DNA from 3 places in the Stenotrophomonas sp. 05N37 genome. Region 1 is predicted to be linked to each of the others. Evidence: predicted binding sites of a transcription regulator. Region 1 holds the regulator's gene; each other region holds the start of a gene.
What was found. Region 1 encodes FliA, which starts transcription of late flagellar genes. Its sites were predicted from a motif close to TAAAGTTTNNCNNNCNNNGGCCGATAA; they were not measured.
Positions count from the first base shown of each region.

Region 1 (6,714 bases):
ACCGGTCGCCGCACCGGCACCGATCAACCGCGCGCGCTTCATCATCGACCCGCCGCTGGACGACGAACCGCACTTCCAGATGCACGTGCCTGCGGCACAGGTGGCGATGCCGCCGCTGCCGGTGAGCGTCACCGTGCCGGCGATCCCGGCCGCGGTCGCGATCCCGGCTCCGGTTGCGGCCCCGGCCATGGTCGCCGCACCGGCACCGGTGCAGGCCGCCGTGCCGGCCCCGATGGCATTCGAGCCGCGTCTGGACGCGCCGGCCATGGTCCAGGAACAGGTTGGCAGCGCACCGGTCGCAACCGCGCCGGTGGCCCTGCCGGTTCTCGCCGAACCGGCCCAGGCCCAGCCGCTGCCCGCCGCCGAGCTGGTGGTGGTGCCGCGCGATGACGAAGAACTGCGCCAACTGCGCCATGAAGTGGCCGGCATGCGCCAGGTGATCGAACGCGAGATGCACCGCTTCACCGACGAACGCCTGCGCGGCTCGCCGGTGCGTGCCGCCGCCCTGGACCTGATGGACGAATACGGCTTCGACGCCGGCATCAGCCGCGACGTGGCCATGCAGATCCCGCTGGACACCGAAGCCCACCGCGGCCGCGGGCTGATGCTCGGCCTGCTGTCCAAGAAGCTGCCGATCGCCCCGGTCGACCCGCTGGAATCGGGCGGCGTCATCGCCCTGGTCGGCCCAACCGGCGCCGGCAAGACCACCACCATCGCCAAGCTGGCCTCCCGCTTCGCCGAGAAGCACGCCGCCCGCGACGTGGCCCTGGTCACCACCGACACCGGCCGCATCGGCGCCCGCGAGCAGCTCTACGGCTTCGGCCGCCAGCTCGGCATCGCGGTGCACGAGGCCAACAGCGGCAGCGACCTCAACCAGCTGCTGGAGCGCCTGCAGGACTACAAGCTGGTGCTGATCGACACCGCCGGGCTGGGCCCGCGCGACCGCGCCCTGGCTGCCCAGCTGCACTGGCTGCGCGCCGCCCAGCAGATCCGCACCCTGCTGGTGCTGCCGGCCAACACCAGCTTTGGCGACATGGACGAAGTGGTCCGCCGCTTCAGCGCCGCCAACCCGCAGGGCGTGGTGCTGAGCAAGCTGGACGAAACCGGCCGCTTCGGCACCGCCCTGTCGGTGGCCGTGGACCACCGCCTGCCGATCACCTGGGTCACCGATGGCCAGGACGTTCCCGAAGACCTGCACCGGGCCAGTGCGGCCAATCTTGTACTTCGCCTTGAAGATTTGCGCCGCGCGGCCGATATGCCCTGCAACCCGGAGTTGAACCATGCCGTCGCGTGAGTATGCCAAGCTGACCAAGACCTTCCCGCTGTCGGCCACCCGCAGCCAGCCGCTGGGCCCCGTGCGCACCATCGCCGTCACCGGCGGCAAGGGCGGCGTGGGCAAGACCAACGTGTCGGCCAACCTGGCCGTGGCGCTCGCCGACATGGGCAAGCGCACGCTGCTGCTGGACGCCGATCTCGGGCTGGCCAACATCGACGTGATCCTGGGCCTGCAGCCCAAGGTGACCCTGGCCGACCTGGTCGCCGGGCGCTGCACCCTGGAAGAAGTGATCCTGGAAGGCCCGGGCGGCGTGCTGGTGGTGCCGGCCGCGTCCGGCCGCCGCCACATGGCCGAGCTGCAGCCGGCCGAGCACGTGGGCCTGGTCAACGTGTTCTCCGAACTGGAGCGTGAGCTGGACTTCATGGTGGTGGACACCGCCGCCGGCATCACCGACGGCGTGCTGACCTTCTGCCAGGCCGCGCAGGACACCGTGGTGGTGGTCTGCGACGAGCCGGCCTCGATCACCGACGCCTATGCGCTGATCAAGGTGCTCTCGCGCGAGCGCGGCGTGGACCGTATCCAGGTGGTGGCCAACATGGTCCGCGACCCCAACGAAGGCCGCGTGCTCTACGAAAAGCTGACCCGGGTCTGCGAGAAATTCCTCGCTGATGTCTCGCTCAACTACCTGGGCTGCGTGCCGCAGGACGACTGGCTGCGCCTGTCGGTGCAGCGCCAGCAGCCGGTGGTCAAGGCCTACCCGTCCAGCCCGGCCGCGCAGGCGATCACCGAGATCGCCCGCCGCACCGCCCGCTGGCAGGCACCGACCGAGCCGCGAGGCGGGGTCGAATTCTTCCTGGAACGCATCCTCAAGCAACGCGGGGTGACCGCATGAAAGGCGCCGCACAATACAAAGAGGTGCAACGCACGGCCGCCAACGAGTGCATCGCACAGCACTCCGACCTGGTCCGGCGGATCGCCCATCACCTGGCCGCCCGGTTGCCGGCGAGCGTGGAAGTGGATGACCTCATCCAGGCCGGCATGATGGGCCTGATCGAGGCCTCGCGCAGCTACGACGCCGACCAGGGCGCCTCGTTCGAAACCTATGCCTCGATCCGCATCCGCGGCTCGATGATCGACGAGATCCGCCGCGGCGACTGGGTGCCGCGTTCGGTGCACCGCCGCGCCCGCGACGCCGCCTCCACCATCCGCCGCCTGGAGCAGAGCACCGGCCGTGCCGCCAGCGCCACCGAAGTGGCCGCGGCGATGGACATGCCCCTGCCGGACTACCTGCGGCTGATGGAAGACGCCGCGCGCGGCCAGGTGCTGAGCCTGGAGTCTCGGATCGAAGACCAGGGCGAGCTGGATACCGTCGCCCAGGGTGGCCCGACCCCGCAGCAGGTGCTTGAGCGCGGCGAATTCGGCCGCGAGCTGGGCAATGCGATCGGGCTGCTGCCCGAGCGCGAGCAGCTGGTGCTGTCGCTGTACTACGAGCAGGAACTGAATCTGAAGGAGATCGGCGCGGTACTCGGTGTCAGCGAGTCGCGCGTCTGCCAGATCCACGGCCAGGCGGTCCTGCGCCTGCGTGGCCGACTGAAGATCTTCGAGGCGGCCGACGCCGGCCTCGAGAACCATTGATACCGAGGAAAGTGCTTTGAACAAGAACATGCGTATCCTGATCGTCGACGATTTCTCGACCATGCGTCGTATCGTCAAGAACCTGCTGGGCGATCTGGGCTTCACCAATACGGCCGAAGCCGAGGACGGGCATGCCGCGCTGTCTCTGTTGCAGAGCCAGTCGTTCGATTTCGTGGTCACCGACTGGAACATGCCGGTGATGACCGGGATCGACCTGCTCAAGGCGATCCGCGCCGACGCCAAGCTGAAGACGTTGCCGGTGCTGATGGTGACCGCCGAAGCCAAGCGCGAGCAGATCATCGAAGCGGCCCAGTCCGGCGTCAACGGCTACATCATCAAGCCTTTCACCGCCCAGACCCTGGAAGAAAAGCTCGGCAAGATCTTCGAACGCCTGGCGGCGAGCGCCTGATGGAAACCCTCCGCGACAAATCGGCGCTGGTGCAGCGCCTGCAGGATGCCCTGGCCGCGCTGGAAAGCGGCGACGAAGCCGGCTGGCGGCGGGAAATCGACGCGCTGGCCGCGTTGCGTACCCAGCCGATGATGGCCGGGCTGAACCGGCTCGCCCGCGAGTTGGGCCAGGCGTTGGGCGAACTGCCCAGCCTGCCCAGCGAGGCCGGCGAACTGGACGATGCCTGCGCACGCCTGGACCACGTGGTGGCGATGACCGAGCAGGCCACCCACCGCACCCTGGACCTGGCCGAGGAATGCCGCACGCTCACCGAGCAGCTGCGCGCCAATGGCTTGACGGCCGACCAGGACCAGCAGCTGGACCGGATCCGCCACAACCTCACCGAGATCGCGCTCACCCAGAGCTACCAGGACCTGACCGGGCAGATCATCCGCCGCGTGGTGGGCATCGTGCGCCGCGTGCACGAGGGCTTCGGCGCGCTCGGCCTGCCGCCGCAGGACGACAGCGCGCACAAGCGCGACAACGGCCTGGCCGGCCCGGCCGTGAACGGTCTGGATCGCCACCAGGTGTCACAGGTCGACGCTGACGACCTGCTTTCCGATTTGGGGCTGTAACACCATGAGCGCTGTTCCAGACGATATTGCCGCCGATTTCATCCTCGAGGCCCAGGAAATCCTGGATCGCCTCGGCGAACAGCTGGTGTCGCTGGAGCAGTCGCCCCAGGACAGCGACCAGCTCAACGCGGTGTTCCGCGGCTTCCACACCCTCAAGGGCGGTGCCGGGTTCCTCGGCATCCAGGCGATGGTCGAACTGTGCCACGCCGCCGAGGAAACCCTGGGCATGGCGCGGTCGGGCAAGGCGGTGCTGCAGGCCCATCACTTCGATGCGGCCCAGCAATCGCTGGACTACCTGCAGTCGATGCTCGATTCGGTCTCGGCCGGCACCGAGCCCGGCTATGCGCCGCCGGAGCTGATCGCGCAGTTCGACGTCAACGGGCCGGCCACGCCGGCACCGGTGGCCGCCGCTGCGGCGGCACCGACCAGCGGCGAGTTGATCACCGACGACGAGTTCGAGGCCCTGCTCGACACGTTGCACGGCGGCGCCGCGCCCACCGCCGTGGTGCCGGCGAACAAGGCCAATGACGGCCTGATCGGCGAAGACGAATTCGAGGCCCTGCTGGACCAGCTGCACGGCGGCGCCGCCCCGGGCGCCAAGGCCGTGGCCGCCGCACCGGCGCCGCGCGCGCCCGCCGCCGCCCCGGCCCTGCCGGCCAAGCCGGCGGCCAACAAGCCGGTGACCGAAGCCGAGCACACCGTGCGCGTGGACACCAAGCGCCTGGACGCCATCGTCAACCTGATCGGCGAACTGGTGCTCTCGCGCAACCGCCTCAAGACCCTGCGCGCGCGCCTGCACGACGAAGAACTCGACCGCGCCGTGTCCACCCTGGACATCGCCACCGCGCGCCTGCAGTCGGCGGTGATGCGCACCCGCATGCAACCGGTGGGCAAGGTGTTCTCGCGCTTCCCCAAGGTCGCCCGCGACGTCGCCCGCAACCTGAAGAAGGAAGTCGAGCTGGAGCTGGTCGGCGCGGAAACCGAACTGGACCGCAACCTGGTCGAAGCGCTCGCCGACCCGCTGGTGCACCTGGTCCGCAACGCCATCGACCATGGCATCGAAACCCCGGAGCTGCGCGAAGCCCAGGGCAAGCTGCGCAGCGGCCACGTGCGCCTGTCGGCGCAGCAGGAAGGCGACTACGTCAGCATCGAAGTGCAGGATGACGGCGCCGGCATCGATCCGGAACGGCTGCGCCAGAAGGCGCGCGAGAAGGGCCTGATCGATCCCGAAGCCGCTGCCCGCCTGAGCAGCGAGGAATGCCTGCACCTGGTGTTCCTGCCCGGCTTCTCGACCAAGCAGGAAGTGACCGATATTTCCGGCCGTGGCGTCGGCATGGACGTGGTGCAGTCGCGCATCCGCGAACTCAGCGGCCAGATCCAGATCCAGTCCGAACTGGGCCGCGGCAGCCGCTTCATGATCCGCGTCCCGCTCACCCTGGCCATCCTGCCCACCCTGCTGGTGCAGGCCGGCGAGGACGTCTACGCCCTGCCACTGGCGCGCGTGATGGAAGTGCTGCACGCGCCCAATACCTCGCTGGGCTGGTTCGACGGCCGCGCCGTGCTGGACCGCAAGTCGCACACCCTGCCGCTGGTGGACCTGCGCCATTGGCTGGCGGTGGAGCCGGCCGCCTCGCCGCTGCTCACCATCGTGGTGCTGCAGGCCGGCGAAGCACGCTTCGGTCTGGTGGTGGACCAGGTCCGCGGCCGCGAGGAAGTGGTGATCAAGCCACTGCCCAAGGCTCTGCGCGGGCTGCGCGGCTATGCCGGCGCGACCCTGATCGGCGACGGACGGATGTCGCTGATCCTGGACGTGGACGGGCTGCGCACCCCGCACGATTGACCGCCCTGCCCCCTGCAAAAGTGTGACCGCTGCAACACCTGCCGCCGTCGGTGTCTCAAGTCCCATTCACACAAGCCGATAACGGACCCATGGACAGACTCAGCCTCATTGGACTTTTCCTCGCCCTGGCCTCGCTGGTCGGCGGCAGCATCCTCAAGGGGGCCGGCCTGGCGTCGCTGTGGTCGCCGGCGGCATTCGTGATCGTGATCGTGGGCACCATCGCCTCGATCCTGCTGCACACCTCGCCGGCGGTGTTCAAGCACGCCTTCAAGATCGTGCGCTGGGTGATCCTGCCGCCGAGCAGCGACCGCCATGAGCTGATCCGGCAGATCGTCGACTGGAGCAACATCGCCCGTCGCCAGGGCCTGCTGGGCCTGGAAGCGCAGGTGGACGCGCAGAGCGACCCGTTCCTTCGCAAGGGCCTGCAGTTGCTGGTGGACGGCGTCGAGCCGGAGACCATCCGGCACATGATGGAAATCGAGCTGAGCAGCCAGGAGCACCAGGACCTGGCCGCGTCCAAGGTGTTCGAGGGCATGGGCATCTATGCGCCGACGCTGGGCATCATCGGCGCCGTGCTCGGCCTGATCGCGGTGATGAAGAACCTGGCCGACCCGAGCAAGCTCGGCCACGGCATCGCCGCCGCCTTCACTGCCACCATCTACGGCATCGCCTCGGCCAACCTGCTGTTCCTGCCGGTGTCGGCCAAGCTCAAGAGCGTGATCCACCACAACAGCCGCGACCGCGAAATGATCATCGAAGGGTTGATCTCCATCGCCCAGGGCGAGAACCCGCGCAACATCGAAACCAACCTGTCCGGATTCCTGCACTGACATGGCCCGCCGCAAGCACCACGAAGAGCATGCCAACCATGAGGCCTGGGCGATCCCCTATGCCGACCTCATGACGCTGCTGCTCGCCTTCTTCGTGGTGATGTACGCCA
Region 1 is NZ_JBFTNG010000006.1:26,616-33,329, forward strand. It holds gene flhF (flagellar biosynthesis protein FlhF) at 1-1,294, shown strand, start outside; gene AC1DGC_RS15815 (MinD/ParA family ATP-binding protein) at 1,281-2,168, shown strand; gene AC1DGC_RS15820 (RNA polymerase sigma factor FliA) at 2,165-2,911, shown strand; gene cheY (chemotaxis response regulator CheY) at 2,928-3,320, shown strand; gene AC1DGC_RS15830 (protein phosphatase CheZ) at 3,320-3,934, shown strand; gene AC1DGC_RS15835 (chemotaxis protein CheA) at 3,939-5,774, shown strand; gene AC1DGC_RS15840 (flagellar motor protein) at 5,864-6,604, shown strand; gene motD (flagellar motor protein MotD) at 6,606-6,714, shown strand, end outside.

Region 2 (6,714 bases), on a different contig from region 1:
AGGATGTGCCGGACACCGCGACCAACGAGGCCTTCAACACCACGCTGCTGCAGGCCATGCTGGCCCGCAAGCTCAGCCGCGACTGGACGCTGCTGGCCCGCAACTACCTGCTCAGCACCCGCTACGACGCGCGTGGCGACGTGCTGCAGGACCGCTTCCAGCTCGGCGTGGCCTACCGCGATACCGACCGCAACCGGATCAATGCGCTGGCCCGCTACGAGTACAAGCTCGAACGCGATGAGAGCGGGCTGACCCTGTCCGATGGCGCGGCCGTGGATGGCAGCAGCCAGGACGTGCGCACGCGCGCGCACATCGTCTCCACCCATGCCGACTGGCATCCGTCGCGGCCGTGGTGGCTGACCGGGCGCATTGCCGGCAAGTGGCAGCAGGACCAGTTCGCCTACGGCGACGGGGTGCGCGTCAACAGCCGTTTCCATGCGGTGCTGGTGTCCGGGCGGGTGGTGTATGACATCACCGAAAACTGGGACATCGGCGTGCTCGGCTCGACCTTCCGCGGCCAGACCGGCGCCAACCAGTACGCCTGGGGCATGGAAGTCGGGCGCCTGCTGCGCCAGAACCTGTGGCTGTCGGCCGGTTACAACTGGAGCGGTTTCACCGGCGACCGCGATCTCAATGGCTACGAGTACACCCAGCAGGGCGTGTTCGTGCGCCTGCGCTTCAAGTTCGATGAAGACCTTTTCCGGCCGGACCCCGTCCGCTACCGCGACCCGGCACGCTGAGGATGCCCCGATGACCACGCTTTCCCCGATTTCCCGAGTTGTCCCCGCGCTGCTGGTGGTGGCCATCGCCACCACGCTGGCCGGTACCGCCGCTGCCCAGCAGACCCGGCTGCGGCCGGAGCAGCAGCGCATCACCGATGCGGCCATCCATGCCGACCACCAGGCCTACGAAGCGACCCAGGGCCGCATCCAGGCGCTCAACGACGGCGGCCGGCCGATCCGCGACTACCACCTGTCCAAGGCGCAGTGCTGGCTCGACGTATCCTTCCACGAGTACAGCCGCAACGACCGCAGCGACTTCCCGCAGCAGGCGCTGACCGAGTCGGAAACGCTGATCGTGGGCATGGAGCAGGGCACCTCGCCGCTGCCGACCGACACGCCGCTGGTCAATGGCGCCAAGTACCTGCGCGATGACCTGTGGCAGCGCCTGCGCGTGCTCCACGGCGCGCCGGGGTTCAGTTGCGCGCAGCAGCAGGTGGCCTGTGGCGAGGTCGAACTGGTGCATGCCGGCAACGAGTTCAACCAGCAGCAGTGGCGCCATTCCAAGCCGTACATCCAGATCGCCGAGGAGCTGGTCAACGATGCCGAAGCGGCGGCACGCCAGTGCGCGGTGGGCACGCCGGCCGCGGCGTCACCGACCCCGCTGGTGGCCAACGTGCTGTTCGAGTTCGACCGCGACGGTTACCGCGACATCCGCACCTATTCGCTGGAGAGCGTGGACCGCGCACTGGCCAGCGTGCGCAGCGAAGCGCTGCAGCTGCGCGGCATCGCGCTGGTCGGGCACGCCGACCGCATGCAGGGGCGTGGCTTCGATGCCAACCAGGCGCTGTCCGAGCGGCGCGCCCGCACCGTGCGCGATCTGCTGGTCGGCCGCGGCATCGACCCGGCGTTGATCCGCTACGAGTACCGCGGCGATACCCAGCAGGTGCAGCAGTGCGATGGCGTGCGTCCGCGCGCGGCGCTGCTGGAATGCCTGCTGCCCAATCGCCGGGTGGAAGTGCGTTTCGACGTGACGCGCTGAGGCGACAGGCCCTCAGTCGCGGGGCCCGGTTGCCGCCTCGGTGGTAGCCGGGTGGGGCCGCGCCGGCTCCGGCCGCGGCGGTGTCCACGGCAGCGGCCGGCTGCCGGCCAGCGTCACCCAGCCCAGCACCTGCGCTTCGGTCGGGTCGTGCAGCACGCTGTACAGGTCGACCTCGCTGCCGGTGGCTGCGCCCCAGAGGCTGGCCCAGGCGTTGCGGCCGCTGCGGCGCGCGCTCTGCAGGGCGCGGTCGGCCGCGCGCAGGCTGTCGTCCAGGTGCGCGGGTTGGTCGGCGAACAACGGCAGCGGGGCCAGGCCCAGGCTGGCGCTGAGGGTGATCGGCTGCCCGGGGCGGGTGTCCACCAGCAGGTGCTCGATGCGGGTGCGCAGGTGGTTGGCCAGCGCCTGCGCGGCGGCCTCGGAGGTGTCGTGGCGCGCGACCAGGAAGCGGGTGCCACCCCAGCGGGCCACCAGGTCGCCGCGGTCCACGGCGCTGCGCAGGCAGCGCGCCACCGCGCGCAGTACCGCATCGCCGCCCGCCTGGCCGTGGCGGTCGTTGAGTGCCTGGAAGTCGTCGATCTCCAGCAGCAGCAGCGCACTGCGCCGCTGGCCCGATGGCCGGGCATCGCCCAGCAGGCGTTCGGCCTCGTGCCGGCTGGGCAGCCCGGTGACCGCATCGGTCCGGCTCAGCGCCGCCAGTTCGTGGCGCTGGCGGCGCAGGCGCAGGATCAGGACGGCCGCGATCGCCAGTACCGCCAGCAGCGCGGCCACCGCGCTGTTGCGGACCACCCGCACCCGTCCCAGGTCCTGTTCGGCGTTGACCTCGGCCGGTGCGACGTGGCGCTCGGCGCTGGCCTGCAGCCTGGCCAGGCGGTTGAGGGTGTCGCCCTTGCTGCGCGCCTGGTCCAGGTCGCGCGCCTGGCGGGCCACCTGCAGCGCTTGCTGGCGCAGGCCGAGCAGCGTGTAGGCATCGCCGAGCACATCCAGGCCATGGCGGATCTCATCGGTGAAGTGGCCGCTGTCGGCCAGCGCCTGCGCCTGTTCGGCCAGGGCGAGGCCCTGGGCGGCCTGGCCGCGGTCGAGCGCCACCCGGGCCAGGCGCTGCAGGGTGATGATCCGGCCCTGCGCGTCCTGCGTCGTCTGCCAGGCCAGGGCCTGGTCCAGCCCCTTCTGGGCCCGGTCCAGTTCGCCGCGCACGCGCTGGATCTCGGCGCGGTGGCTGCCGATGCGGTGCATCAGCAGCTCCTGGCCGTTGAGCCGTGCGCCGATCGCGGCCGCACGATCGAAGGCGGTCTGCGCCTCTTCGTAGCGTTGCATCGACAGCAGCGCATAACCGACGTTGTAGTGGATCAACAGGTCGCCCGGGTTGGGCGGCCGGCGCAGGTGCTCGCTCAGCGAGGCGGCCTTCTGCAGGTAGGTCAGCGCGCCCTGGGCATCGCCCATCGCATCGCCGCGGATCATCGCGATCTGCATCAGCGCGCTGATCTGGCCGTGCACGTCGCGGGTGCGTACCGCATCGTCGAGCAGGGTGCGCGTCAGCTCCAGGGCCTGGGCCTGGTCGCCGCGCCACAGCAGCAGGTGCGCGGCCAGCGCACGTGCGCGCTGGGTGTCCTCGGCGCTGGCATCGGCGCGTGCGGCGGCGGCCAGCAGGCGCTCGGGCAGGCCCTCGGTCTGCGCCAGGCGGCCCTGCGAACGCAGCGCCATGCCCAGGCAGCCGATCGCCCCGATCTCCACCGAGGTGGGCAGCGTCGGTCGCGCCAGCAATGCCGTGGCGATCTGCAGCGATGTCTCCGGGGTGCTGGCCAGCAGGGCATTGCACTGCTCCACCTGGGCGATCAACGGCCGCCCATCGCCCGGGCGCTGTGCCAGCGCAGGCAAGGTGGAAACGGCAAGGGCAACGCACAGCAGCGCAGGCAGACTGCGCCGGACACGCGACAAGCAGTTCATGGTCCACAACATCCTGGCGGCGATCCGGCGGAGGCGGGCGTGGCGGCGAGAAGGCTGCCGCCAATCGGGGGATGCCGGATCGTGGAAGGCTAATATACCGGCGTTGTCGACAAAACTTGACGCTTCTGGCCCGTTCGGACCCGCCGTACATGCCGATTACCCCGTTCTCCTCCCTCCTTGACGATGCGCCTGGCGCGGCCACACCGGGCCTGGGCGAGCGCACCGACGCCATGTTGCGCGGCCTCTGGCTGCTGGTGGCGGCCTTCCACCTGCTGACCGCCAGCTGGTTGCTGCTGCGCCTGGGCGACGGAGTGGACACCCTGGTCCTGGCCCTGGCCGGGGCGCACCTGGCGGTGTGCGTGGGCTGCCTGGTCGAGCAGCGGCGCGGCCGTGGGGTGCGTGCGGCGACGCTGTTCGTGGTCGGCCAGTTGCTGCTGCTGTCGGTGACCGAAGGCTATTGGGGCCTGGCGTCGCTGTCGCGGGTCCAACTCGTGCAGGTGGTGCCGGTGCTGCTGGTGGCGGCGCTGCTGGGCGCGGCGCCGTTGCGCTGGGCCACGCTCTGGGCGTGCCTGGCGATGCTGCTGGGCGCCTGGATCGACCTGGCCGGCATCCTGTTCCGCCCCGACCGCGTCGCGCACGTGGTCACCGACCTGGGCGTGTGCGTGTTCGGCTGCGTACTGGTGGCCTGGCTGCTGCACCACAGCGTCACCGGCCTGCGTGAGAGCCTGCAGGTGGCGCGGCAGCACGGCGTCGAGCTGGCGCGCAAGCGCGATGAGCTGCAGCTGGAAATGCAGGAGAAGGAGCGCTCGCGCGACCAACTGGTGCACGCGATGAAAATGGAAAACGTGGGCCGGCTGGCCAGCGGCATCGCGCATGACTTCAACCACCTGCTGGCGCTGGTGCACGGGTACGTGGGCAAGGCGCGCCGCGCGCCCGACCCGGCGACCGTGGCCGAGGCATTGCAGGGCATCGACTCGGCCGCCCGCCGGGCCAGCGCGGTCAGCCGGCGGCTGCTGGATTTCAGCCGGCTGGAGGCAAGCCGGCCGCAGCTGCTCGATGCCGCCGCGACCATCGACGCGATGGCGCCGACGCTGCGCCAGGTCTTCGGCGAGAGCGTCCACTGCCATGTCGATAGCGGCCAGGTGCAGTGCCGCGTCCACTTCGACCCGGCGCAGCTGGAATCGATCCTGCTCAGCCTGGCGGTCAACGCCGGCCAGGCGATGCCCGAGGGGGGGCGCTTCGCGCTGCGGCTGGGGTGGTTGCCCGACGCCGGCGAGCTGTCGATACAGGCCGCCGACACCGGCCTGGGCATGAGCGAGGAGGTCCGGGCGCGCTGCCTGGAACCCTTCTTCACCACCAAGCCGGTCGGGCAGGGCACCGGGCTGGGGCTGGCCGTCAGCGCCAGCCTGGTGGCGGCCGCCGGTGGCCGCATCGAGGTGGAAAGCCGGCTTGGCCACGGCACCTGCGTGGACATCCGCCTGCCGGCGCGCGCTGCCCCTGTCGAGCAAGCGTCGTGATCTACTAGCGGTCTGCTCGCACGGAATCATCCCGTGGTCTCCAGTTGGATCCTGCTGTTGGTATCGGTGGCCTACGCCGCGCTGTTGTTCGGCGTGGCGTGGTGGGGCGACCGTCGCCCGATGTACCCGGACCGGCCGTGGCTGCGCCCGGTGGTCTACAGCCTGGCGCTGGCGGTGTACTGCTCGTCGTGGACCTTCTACGGCGCGGTCGGCACCGCGGTGCGCAACGGCATCGGCTACCTGCCGATCTACCTGGGGCCGTTGCTGCTGTGGCTGTTCGGCTGGCGCATCATCGAACGCCTGGCGCTGGTCGCACGCAGCCAGAACGTGGTGTCCATCGCCGACTTCATCTCCTCCCGCTTCGGGCGCTCGCGGCGGCTGGCCGCGCTGGTGGCGGTGATCGCGCTGATCGGCATCGTGCCGTACCTGGCGCTGCAGTACAAAGCAGTGGCGATGAGCCTGCAGGTGCTCACCGGCAACGTCGGGCCGACCGGTTTCTTCACCGATCCGGCGCTGTACGTGGCGCTGCTGATGGCGCTGTTCGCCACGCTGTTCGGCACCCGCCAGGTGGACGCCACCGAGCACCACCACGGCATGATGCTGGCCATCGCGCTGGAATCGATGATCAAGCTGATCGCGATGGTCGCGCTCGGCCTGTTCGCCTACCTGTGGCTCAACGACCATACCGATGCGGTGCTGCAGTCCGCGCACACGCTGTTCAGTGGGTTGCCGCCGGTGGGCTTCATCTCGCAGACCCTGCTCAGCTTCCTGGCGATCATCTGCCTGCCGCGCCAGTTCCACGTGGCCGTGGTGGAGTGCGGCGACGTGCGCGACATCCGCCGCGCGCGCTGGATGTTCGGTGCGTACCTGGTGATCATCTCGGCGATGGTGATCCCGATCGCCACCGCCGGCGTCACCCTGTTCGGCACCGGTGGCAGCGTCGCCGACGACAGCATGGTGCTGGCCCTGCCGCTGGCCGAGGGCCGCAAGTTCCTGGCGCTGGTGGCCTACGTGGGCGGCTTCTCGGCGGCCACCGGCATGGTCATCGTGGCCTCCATCGCGCTGGCCACCATGGTCAGCAACGACCTGGTGATGCCGGTGCTGCTGCGCCGCAGTGGCGACCACCAGGAAGCGGCCGACGTCGCCTCGCGCGTGCTGTGGATCCGCCGCACCGCGATCCTGCTGCTGGCACTGGTCGCCTACAGCTACTACCGCGGCAGCAGCAACGACAGCACCCTGGCCTCCTACGGGCTGATGGCGTTCGCCGCGGTGGCCCAGTTCGCGCCCGGGCTGATCGGCGGCCTGTACTGGCGCGGCGCCAGCCGGCGGGGCGTGGAGGTGGGCATGCTGCTCGGCTTCGGCACCTGGGTGTACACCCTGCTGTTGCCGGCGTTGACCCACGCCGGCTGGATGGACGCGACGTGGCTGGTGCAGGGGCCGTTCGGCATCGCCTGGCTGCAGCCGCAGCACCTGTTCGGCATGAGCGGCTGGG
Region 2 is NZ_JBFTNG010000005.1:38,745-45,458, forward strand. It holds gene AC1DGC_RS14450 (hypothetical protein) at 1-740, shown strand, start outside; gene AC1DGC_RS14455 (OmpA family protein) at 751-1,761, shown strand; gene AC1DGC_RS14460 (GGDEF domain-containing protein) at 1,774-3,705, opposite strand; gene AC1DGC_RS14465 (sensor histidine kinase) at 3,855-5,222, shown strand; gene AC1DGC_RS14470 (hybrid sensor histidine kinase/response regulator) at 5,256-6,714, shown strand, end outside.
Region 2: a site for FliA is predicted at 3,799-3,825, ahead of AC1DGC_RS14460 (GGDEF domain-containing protein). Genes of this name have one in related genera too.

Region 3 (6,714 bases), on a different contig from region 1:
CTCGACGTGCGCCTGCATGTGGAATTCATCGGCGTCGAGCTCGACGCCGCTACCCGCCAGCAGGTCGAGATCTACCGCAGCGGCGCCGGCAAATCCGGTGGCCAGCGGCAGAAGCTGGCCACCACCTGCCTGGCGGCCGCGCTGCGCTACCAGCTCGGCGGCGCCGAAAGCCAGCTGCCCAGTTACGCCGCCGTGGTGCTCGACGAAGCCTTCGACAAGGCCGACAACGAGTTCACCGCGCTGGCGATGAACATCTTCGAGAACTTCGGTTTCCAGATGGTGGTGGCCACGCCGCTGAAGTCGGTGATGACGCTCGAACCGTTCATCGGCGGCGCCTGCTTCGTCGAAATCAGCGGCCGCCACGACTCCGGCGTGCTGCTGATCGAGTACGACGAGGAAGCCAAGCGCTTGAAGCTGCCCGAGCGCAGCCGCCAGCAGGACGCCGAACCGGTCGCCTGACCGGTCGGCACGCCTGCGCCGCACTGGCACCGGCAATCGCGCGCCCACAACGGCAACTCCCGCGCCGGCAACGGAAATCCTGAGCCGGCACCGGAAATCCCGCGCCCACGTAGAGCCGACCGTTGGTCGGCTGCTCCATCACCGGTCGCCAACCCCGGCGCCCCGGCACTCCGCTCTACGCGTTACCCGGCAAACGTATCCCAGCCCATCCGCGCGATCAGCACCACCACCAGGCCGACGAACAATTTGCGGATGAAGGGCGTGCCGCCCCGCAGCGCCAGCCGCGTGCCCACCACCGAGCCGATGATGTTGGCGGCGGCCATCGGCAACGCGAACAGCCACAGGATGTTGCCGGTCGGCACGAAGAACGAAATGGCGGCCACGTTGGTCGCCAGGTTCACCACCTTCGAGGCGGCCGAGGCACGCAGGAAATCCAGGCCGAAGAAGCGCACGAACAGGAAGATCAGGAAGCTGCCCGTACCCGGCCCGAAGAAGCCGTCGTAGAACCCGATCACCGCACCGATCGCCAAGGCCGTGACCAGCTCCTTGCGCCCGATCTCGCGCGGCCGGTGCAGCGCGCCGAAATCCTTCTTCCACAGCGTGTAGCCGAGCATCGCCACCAGCAGGACCAGCACCAGCGGACGCACCGCATCCTTGGGCAGCAAACTCACCGCCGTGGCGCCGGCAAAGGAGAACACGAAGGCGGTGCCGGCCGCGAACAGCACCGGTCGCCACGGGAAGCGCACGTTGCGCGCATAGCGGAACGCGGCCGCAGCGGTGCCGAACATCGAGCTGAACTTGTTGGTGCCAAACAGCATCGCCGGGGTGTGCTGCGGCAGCACCGTGAACAGACCGGGCAACTGCACCAGCCCGCCGCCGCCCACGGCCGCATCGACCAGGCCGGCGATGAAGGCGATCGCCACCAACCACAACAGCTCAGGGGGTACCAGCTCGAACACGGCGACACCGCAATGCAAGGCGCGCCAGCATACGCCTGGCCCCCAGCACCCGGTAGAGCCGACCGTTGGTCGGCTGCCCCGGCATCGGCACAGGGCAAACGCGCGACAATGCCCGCATGAGCAATCCCGACCCCTGTCCCTGCGGCCGCCCCCTGGCCTACACCGCCTGCTGTGGCCTCTATCACGCCGGCGCCCACGCCCCCGACGCCGAGGCCCTGATGCGCTCGCGCTACAGCGCCTACGTCAAACAGCGGCCGGACTACCTGCTGGCCAGCTGGCATCCGTCCACGCGCCCGGACGCGCTGTCGCTGGACGAACCGGCCCACCAACGCACCCAGTGGCTCGGCCTGACCCTCCACCAGCACACCGTCGCCGACCCGGACCACGCACAGGTCGACTTCACCGCCCGCTACAGAATCGGCGGCGGCAGCGCGGTCAAGATGCGCGAACACAGCCGCTTCGTCCGCGAAGACGGCCGCTGGTTCTACCTCGACGCGCTGCCCTGAGCCGCCTCGCGGCTGCGCACCGCCACCGGCCGCTGCTGGCCGTGGGCGCGCACGCAGTTGCGCCCGGCATCCTTGGCCGCGTACAGCGCCTGGTCGGCCGCCTTGATCACCGCCTGGGCGTCGTCGCCCGCGCGGTGGTCGGCCATGCCGATGCTCACCGTCACCTGCACCACCGTGCCGCCGCCGCCGCGGCCACGCTGCAGGCGGCCCACCGCGTCGTCCTGCGCGCGCGCGGCGCGGTCGCGCAGCTGCAGCCGGGTGGCCTCCACCGTCGCCCGGACCGCCTCCACCGCCTCCACGCAGGCCGGGGCGGGGCGGTCCAGGAACACCAGGGCGAATTCCTCGCCGCCGTAGCGGAAGGCCCGTCCGCCGCCGCCCACCTCGGCCAGCCGCGTGGCCACCAGCTTGAGCACGTCATCGCCATTGTCGTGGCCATGGGTATCGTTGAAGCGCTTGAAGTGGTCCACGTCCACCATCGCGATCGTGTAGGTCGCGCCCACCCGTTGCAGGCACTCGTTCAAGGCGCGGCGCCCGGGCAGCCCGGTCAGCTCGTCGCGGTAGGCCATGTGGAAGGATTCCTGCAGCATCGCCGACACGATCAGCAGCAGCGCGGTGCTGGCCAGTGCCGGCAGCAGCGCCGGCGACAGGAACACCCGCGGCAGCATCGCCCATACCACCAGCAGCGCGATCAGCATCGCCGTATGCAGCGGCCGCGGCTGCCGCAGTGCCTGCACGCCCAGGCCGACCAGGGCCGCCACGAACACCAGCGTGGGCAGCTGCGCCAGCCGGCTCCAGCCGGTCGGCAGCCACGCCCAATGGTGGTCCGAGAGCAGGTCATGCATGCCCTGCGGCCCCTGCGCGGCAAGCAGGGCGAACACGCCTACCGCCGCGCCACTGACCACCCCGCGCAGCAGCAGGTCCTGGCGCAGGCGGCCGCGCTCGGGCCACAGCCCATGCAGCGCGAACAGCAGCGGCAGCCACAGCGAGACCGAGTGGAACAGCAGCGGTGTCAGCGCGGTGACCGCGCCGGTATTGAGGAAGCTGCCGACCAGGCCATGCAGCATCGCGAATGCCAGCGCGATCGCCAGCAGCAGGCACACCGCGCGCACGCGGTTGTAGATCAGGCCCAGGCCGATGCCCAGGCAGGTCAGCACCAGCGGCAGGATCCGGTGCACCGGGCTGCCCACCTCATCGGCCGGCGTGGCCCACCACAGTCCCAGCCCCACCAGCATGGCGGGCAGCAGGAACAGGTAATGGCCAGGCTGGCGTAGCAGGTGGTTGCGCAAGGACGGTTCCACGGGTGTGGGCCGGCGCGCCATGGCTGCACGTGCAAACCGGACCACACAGGCGATGGTCTTCCCGATAGCGGCCGCTGCGTATTCAACTTGAGTGCGTCACATGATCTGAGCCTTGCCATGACATGCCGCTCACCGCGGCTGGCCGATCCTGAGCGCGATGAATACCGCCGTCGCCTCCGCACCGCCGCCCGCCACAACGCATGACGCAGCACTGGCCGTCCGCTACGCCGGGATCCGCGCGCGCAGCGTGGCGCTGGCCGCCCCGCTCAGTCCCGAGGACGCCATGGTGCAGAGCATGGCCGACGCCAGCCCGAGCAAATGGCACCTGGCCCACACCACCTGGTTCTTCGAACGTTTCGTGCTGGGCAGCCGGCCCGACCACGCCCCCTTCGACGCCGACTGGCACTACCTCTTCAACAGCTATTACCAGAGCATCGGCCCGGCGCACGCGCGGCCGCAGCGCGGCCTGCTGTCGCGCCCGTCACTGGCGCAGGTGCTGGAGTACCGGGCCCGGGTCGACCAGCAGGTCATCGCCCTGTTGCAGGCCGACGCGCTCGACCCGCAGGCGCGCCACCAGTTGCTGCTCGGCCTGCATCACGAACAGCAGCACCAGGAACTGCTGCTCACCGACATCAAGCACGCGCTGTGGAGCAATCCCCTGCAGCCGGCCTACCGCGACGACCTTGCCCGCCACGAGGCGCCCGCCATTCCACTGGAGTGGCGCGACGCCCCCGAGCAGATCGTCGAGATCGGGGCGCCGGCCTGGCCCACGCACCCTGCCTTCGCCTACGACAACGAATCCCCCGTGCATCGCGTGCTGGTCCCGGCCCACGCGCTGGCCAACCGTCCGGTCAGCAACGCCGAGTACCGTGCGTTCATCGAGGCTGGCGGCTACCGCGACGTCACCCTGTGGATGAGCGAAGGCTGGGCGCTGTGCCAGGCCGAAGGCTGGCAGCACCCGCTGTACTGGGACGACGCGCTGGAACGCGAGTTCACCCTGGGCGGCTGGCAGCGATTGGATCGGCATGCGCCGGTCTGCCACCTCAGCTATTTCGAGGCCGACGCCTATGCGCGTTGGCAAGGCGCGCGCCTGCCCACCGAGTTCGAATGGGAAGCCGCCGCCGCCGGCCAGCCAGCGCACGGCCATTTCGCCGACGCCGACCGGCTGCATCCCGGTGGCGCCAGCGCGCCAGGGCAGGGCACCGACACCGCCTTGTGGCAGCTGTTCGGCGACGTCTGGGAATGGACCAGCAGCGCCTACGGCGCCTATCCGGGCTTTCGCCCCTTTGCCGGCAACCTCGGCGAATACAACGGTAAATTCATGAACGGCCAATGGATCCTGCGCGGCGGCAGCTGCGTGACCCCCGAGGGGCATGTACGTGCCAGCTACCGCAACTTCTTCGCACCGTCGGCGCGCTGGCAGTTCTCCGGCCTGCGCCTGGCGCGGGACCCGGCATGAGTACGGTAAGCGACGCGCTCGAGGCGCTGACCGACCTGCAGCCGGACCGTGCGCGGATCACCGCCGATATCCTGCAGGGGTTGTCCCAGCGGCCGCGCCAGTTGCCATCCAAGTACTTCTACGACGCGCGCGGCTCGGCCCTGTTCGAACAGATCACCCGCCAGCCCGAGTACTACCCCACGCGCACGGAACTGCACCTGCTGCAGGACTGCGCCGCCGACATCGCCAGCGTGGTCGGCCCGCGCCTGCACGTGGTCGAACTGGGCAGCGGCAGCGGCCGCAAGACCGAACTGCTGCTGCACGCGCTGGCCGACCCGGTGGCCTACACGCCCATCGAGATCTCGCGCGCCGCCCTGCTGGCCAGCATCGCGCGGCTGGCGCAGGCCCTGCCGGACATTGAAATGCTCCCGGTCTGCGCCGACTTCACCCGCCCGGTACAGCTGCCCGAACCGCAACGCGAACCGGCGCGCCGCCTGCTGTTCTTCCCCGGCTCCACCCTGGGCAACTTCGCCGCGCCCGAGGCCGTCAGGCTGCTGCAGGCGATGCGCCAGACCATGGGCGCTGACGGCATGGCCCTGATCGGCATCGACCTGCACAAGGACCCGGCGCTGATCGAAGCGGCGTACAACGATGCCGCCGGCGTCACCGCCGCGTTCACCCTCAACCTGTTGGCAAGGCTCAACCGCGAAATCGGCAGCGACTTCGACCTGGACGCCTTCCAGCACCGCGCCCGCTACAGCGTGGAGCGGCTGCGGATCGAGACCGAGCTGGTCAGTACGCGCGCGCAGACCGTGCACGTGGCCGGGCAACCGTTCGACTTCGCCGAGGGCGAGGCGATGACCGTGGAATACAGCCACAAGTACACCGAGGCCGCGTTCGCGACGCTGGTGGCCCAGGCGGGCCTGCAGGTCTGCACGCGCTGGAACGCCCGCGATCCCGCCTTCGAGCTCGCGCTGCTGCGCCCGGTCTGACGCACTCCCGCCGCGGCGCACTGGCTGCTCACCACCGCGCGGGATCCGCAGGCCATCGCCGTGGCGATCGAACAGCACAAAAAGACCCCCCAAGTTCTGGGACGATGCCCGCTTCGTGGCCACCGTGCTGATCTAACCCGGCGTGGACGCAGTGTCGCGCCCGCGCTCGATGCCATTGCCGTGAGCGAGCTGATCCGCGACCTGGAAGCCCTGCGCGCCTGAACCGCCTCTCCGGCGCACGCTGCACCGCCGGCAGTGCGCTGGCGGTCATGCGGGGGCTGCCGTTCGCCGATATGCTATGGACGCATGGAAGCGGTTGCGTTGTGGCCACCGCGCAGGCCAGGGAGTAGTACGGACGTGATGCGTCGATTCGAACTCGTGGAAGGTAGCGCCAGCAAGTTCTGGGAAGTGGAGCAGGACGGCAGCGACTTGAACGTGCGCTGGGGACGCATCGGCACGCAGGGGCAAAGCCAGACCAAGTCCTTCGCCGATGCCGCCAAGGCCGCGTCGGCGCTGACCAGGCTGGTCAATGAAAAAACCGGCAAGGGTTACAGCGAAACCGGTGCCACGGCCACGCCCGCGATCGCAGCCACCGCGCCAGCCACGGCCGCGCCGCGCGCCGCCAAGGCGCCCCAGCCTGCCGCCGCTGCACCTGCAAATGCACCTGCACCCAGTGCGGCCCCCACGCCGGTGGCCAACGCCGATGAAGAGGCGGCGACGGCCTTCGAGCATATCCGCCAGGCGCTGCTGACCGGCGCGCTTGCACCGGGCGAGTCGCTCACCGTCACCGGCCTGCGTCGCCGCGCCGGGGTCAGCGAGGTCGGCGCCCAGCTCGCCTATGCGGCGCTCCGGGACGCGGGGATGGTCAGTCGCTGGAGCACCCAGATTGCCAAGGATGCACCGGCCGCCGCGGCCAACCCCGGGGCGGACTGCTTCACCGCCGTTCCGGTGGCCGCGGCGGACCTGCCGCATGACCCCAGCCTGCCGCCGTGGCTCGCCCAGGGCGCGCCGGTGCGCATCACCCCGCAGCACCTGGCGTTGATGTACGCCTCGCGTCGCTTC
Region 3 is NZ_JBFTNG010000011.1:34,132-40,845, forward strand. It holds gene AC1DGC_RS19510 (ATP-binding protein) at 1-459, shown strand, start outside; gene AC1DGC_RS19515 (sulfite exporter TauE/SafE family protein) at 642-1,418, opposite strand; gene AC1DGC_RS19520 (YchJ family metal-binding protein) at 1,535-1,924, shown strand; gene AC1DGC_RS19525 (GGDEF domain-containing protein) at 1,903-3,156, opposite strand; gene egtB (ergothioneine biosynthesis protein EgtB) at 3,380-4,681, shown strand; gene egtD (L-histidine N(alpha)-methyltransferase) at 4,678-5,652, shown strand; gene AC1DGC_RS19540 (DUF4132 domain-containing protein) at 6,013-6,714, shown strand, end outside.
Region 3: a site for FliA is predicted at 3,287-3,313, ahead of AC1DGC_RS19525 (GGDEF domain-containing protein). Genes of this name have one in related genera too.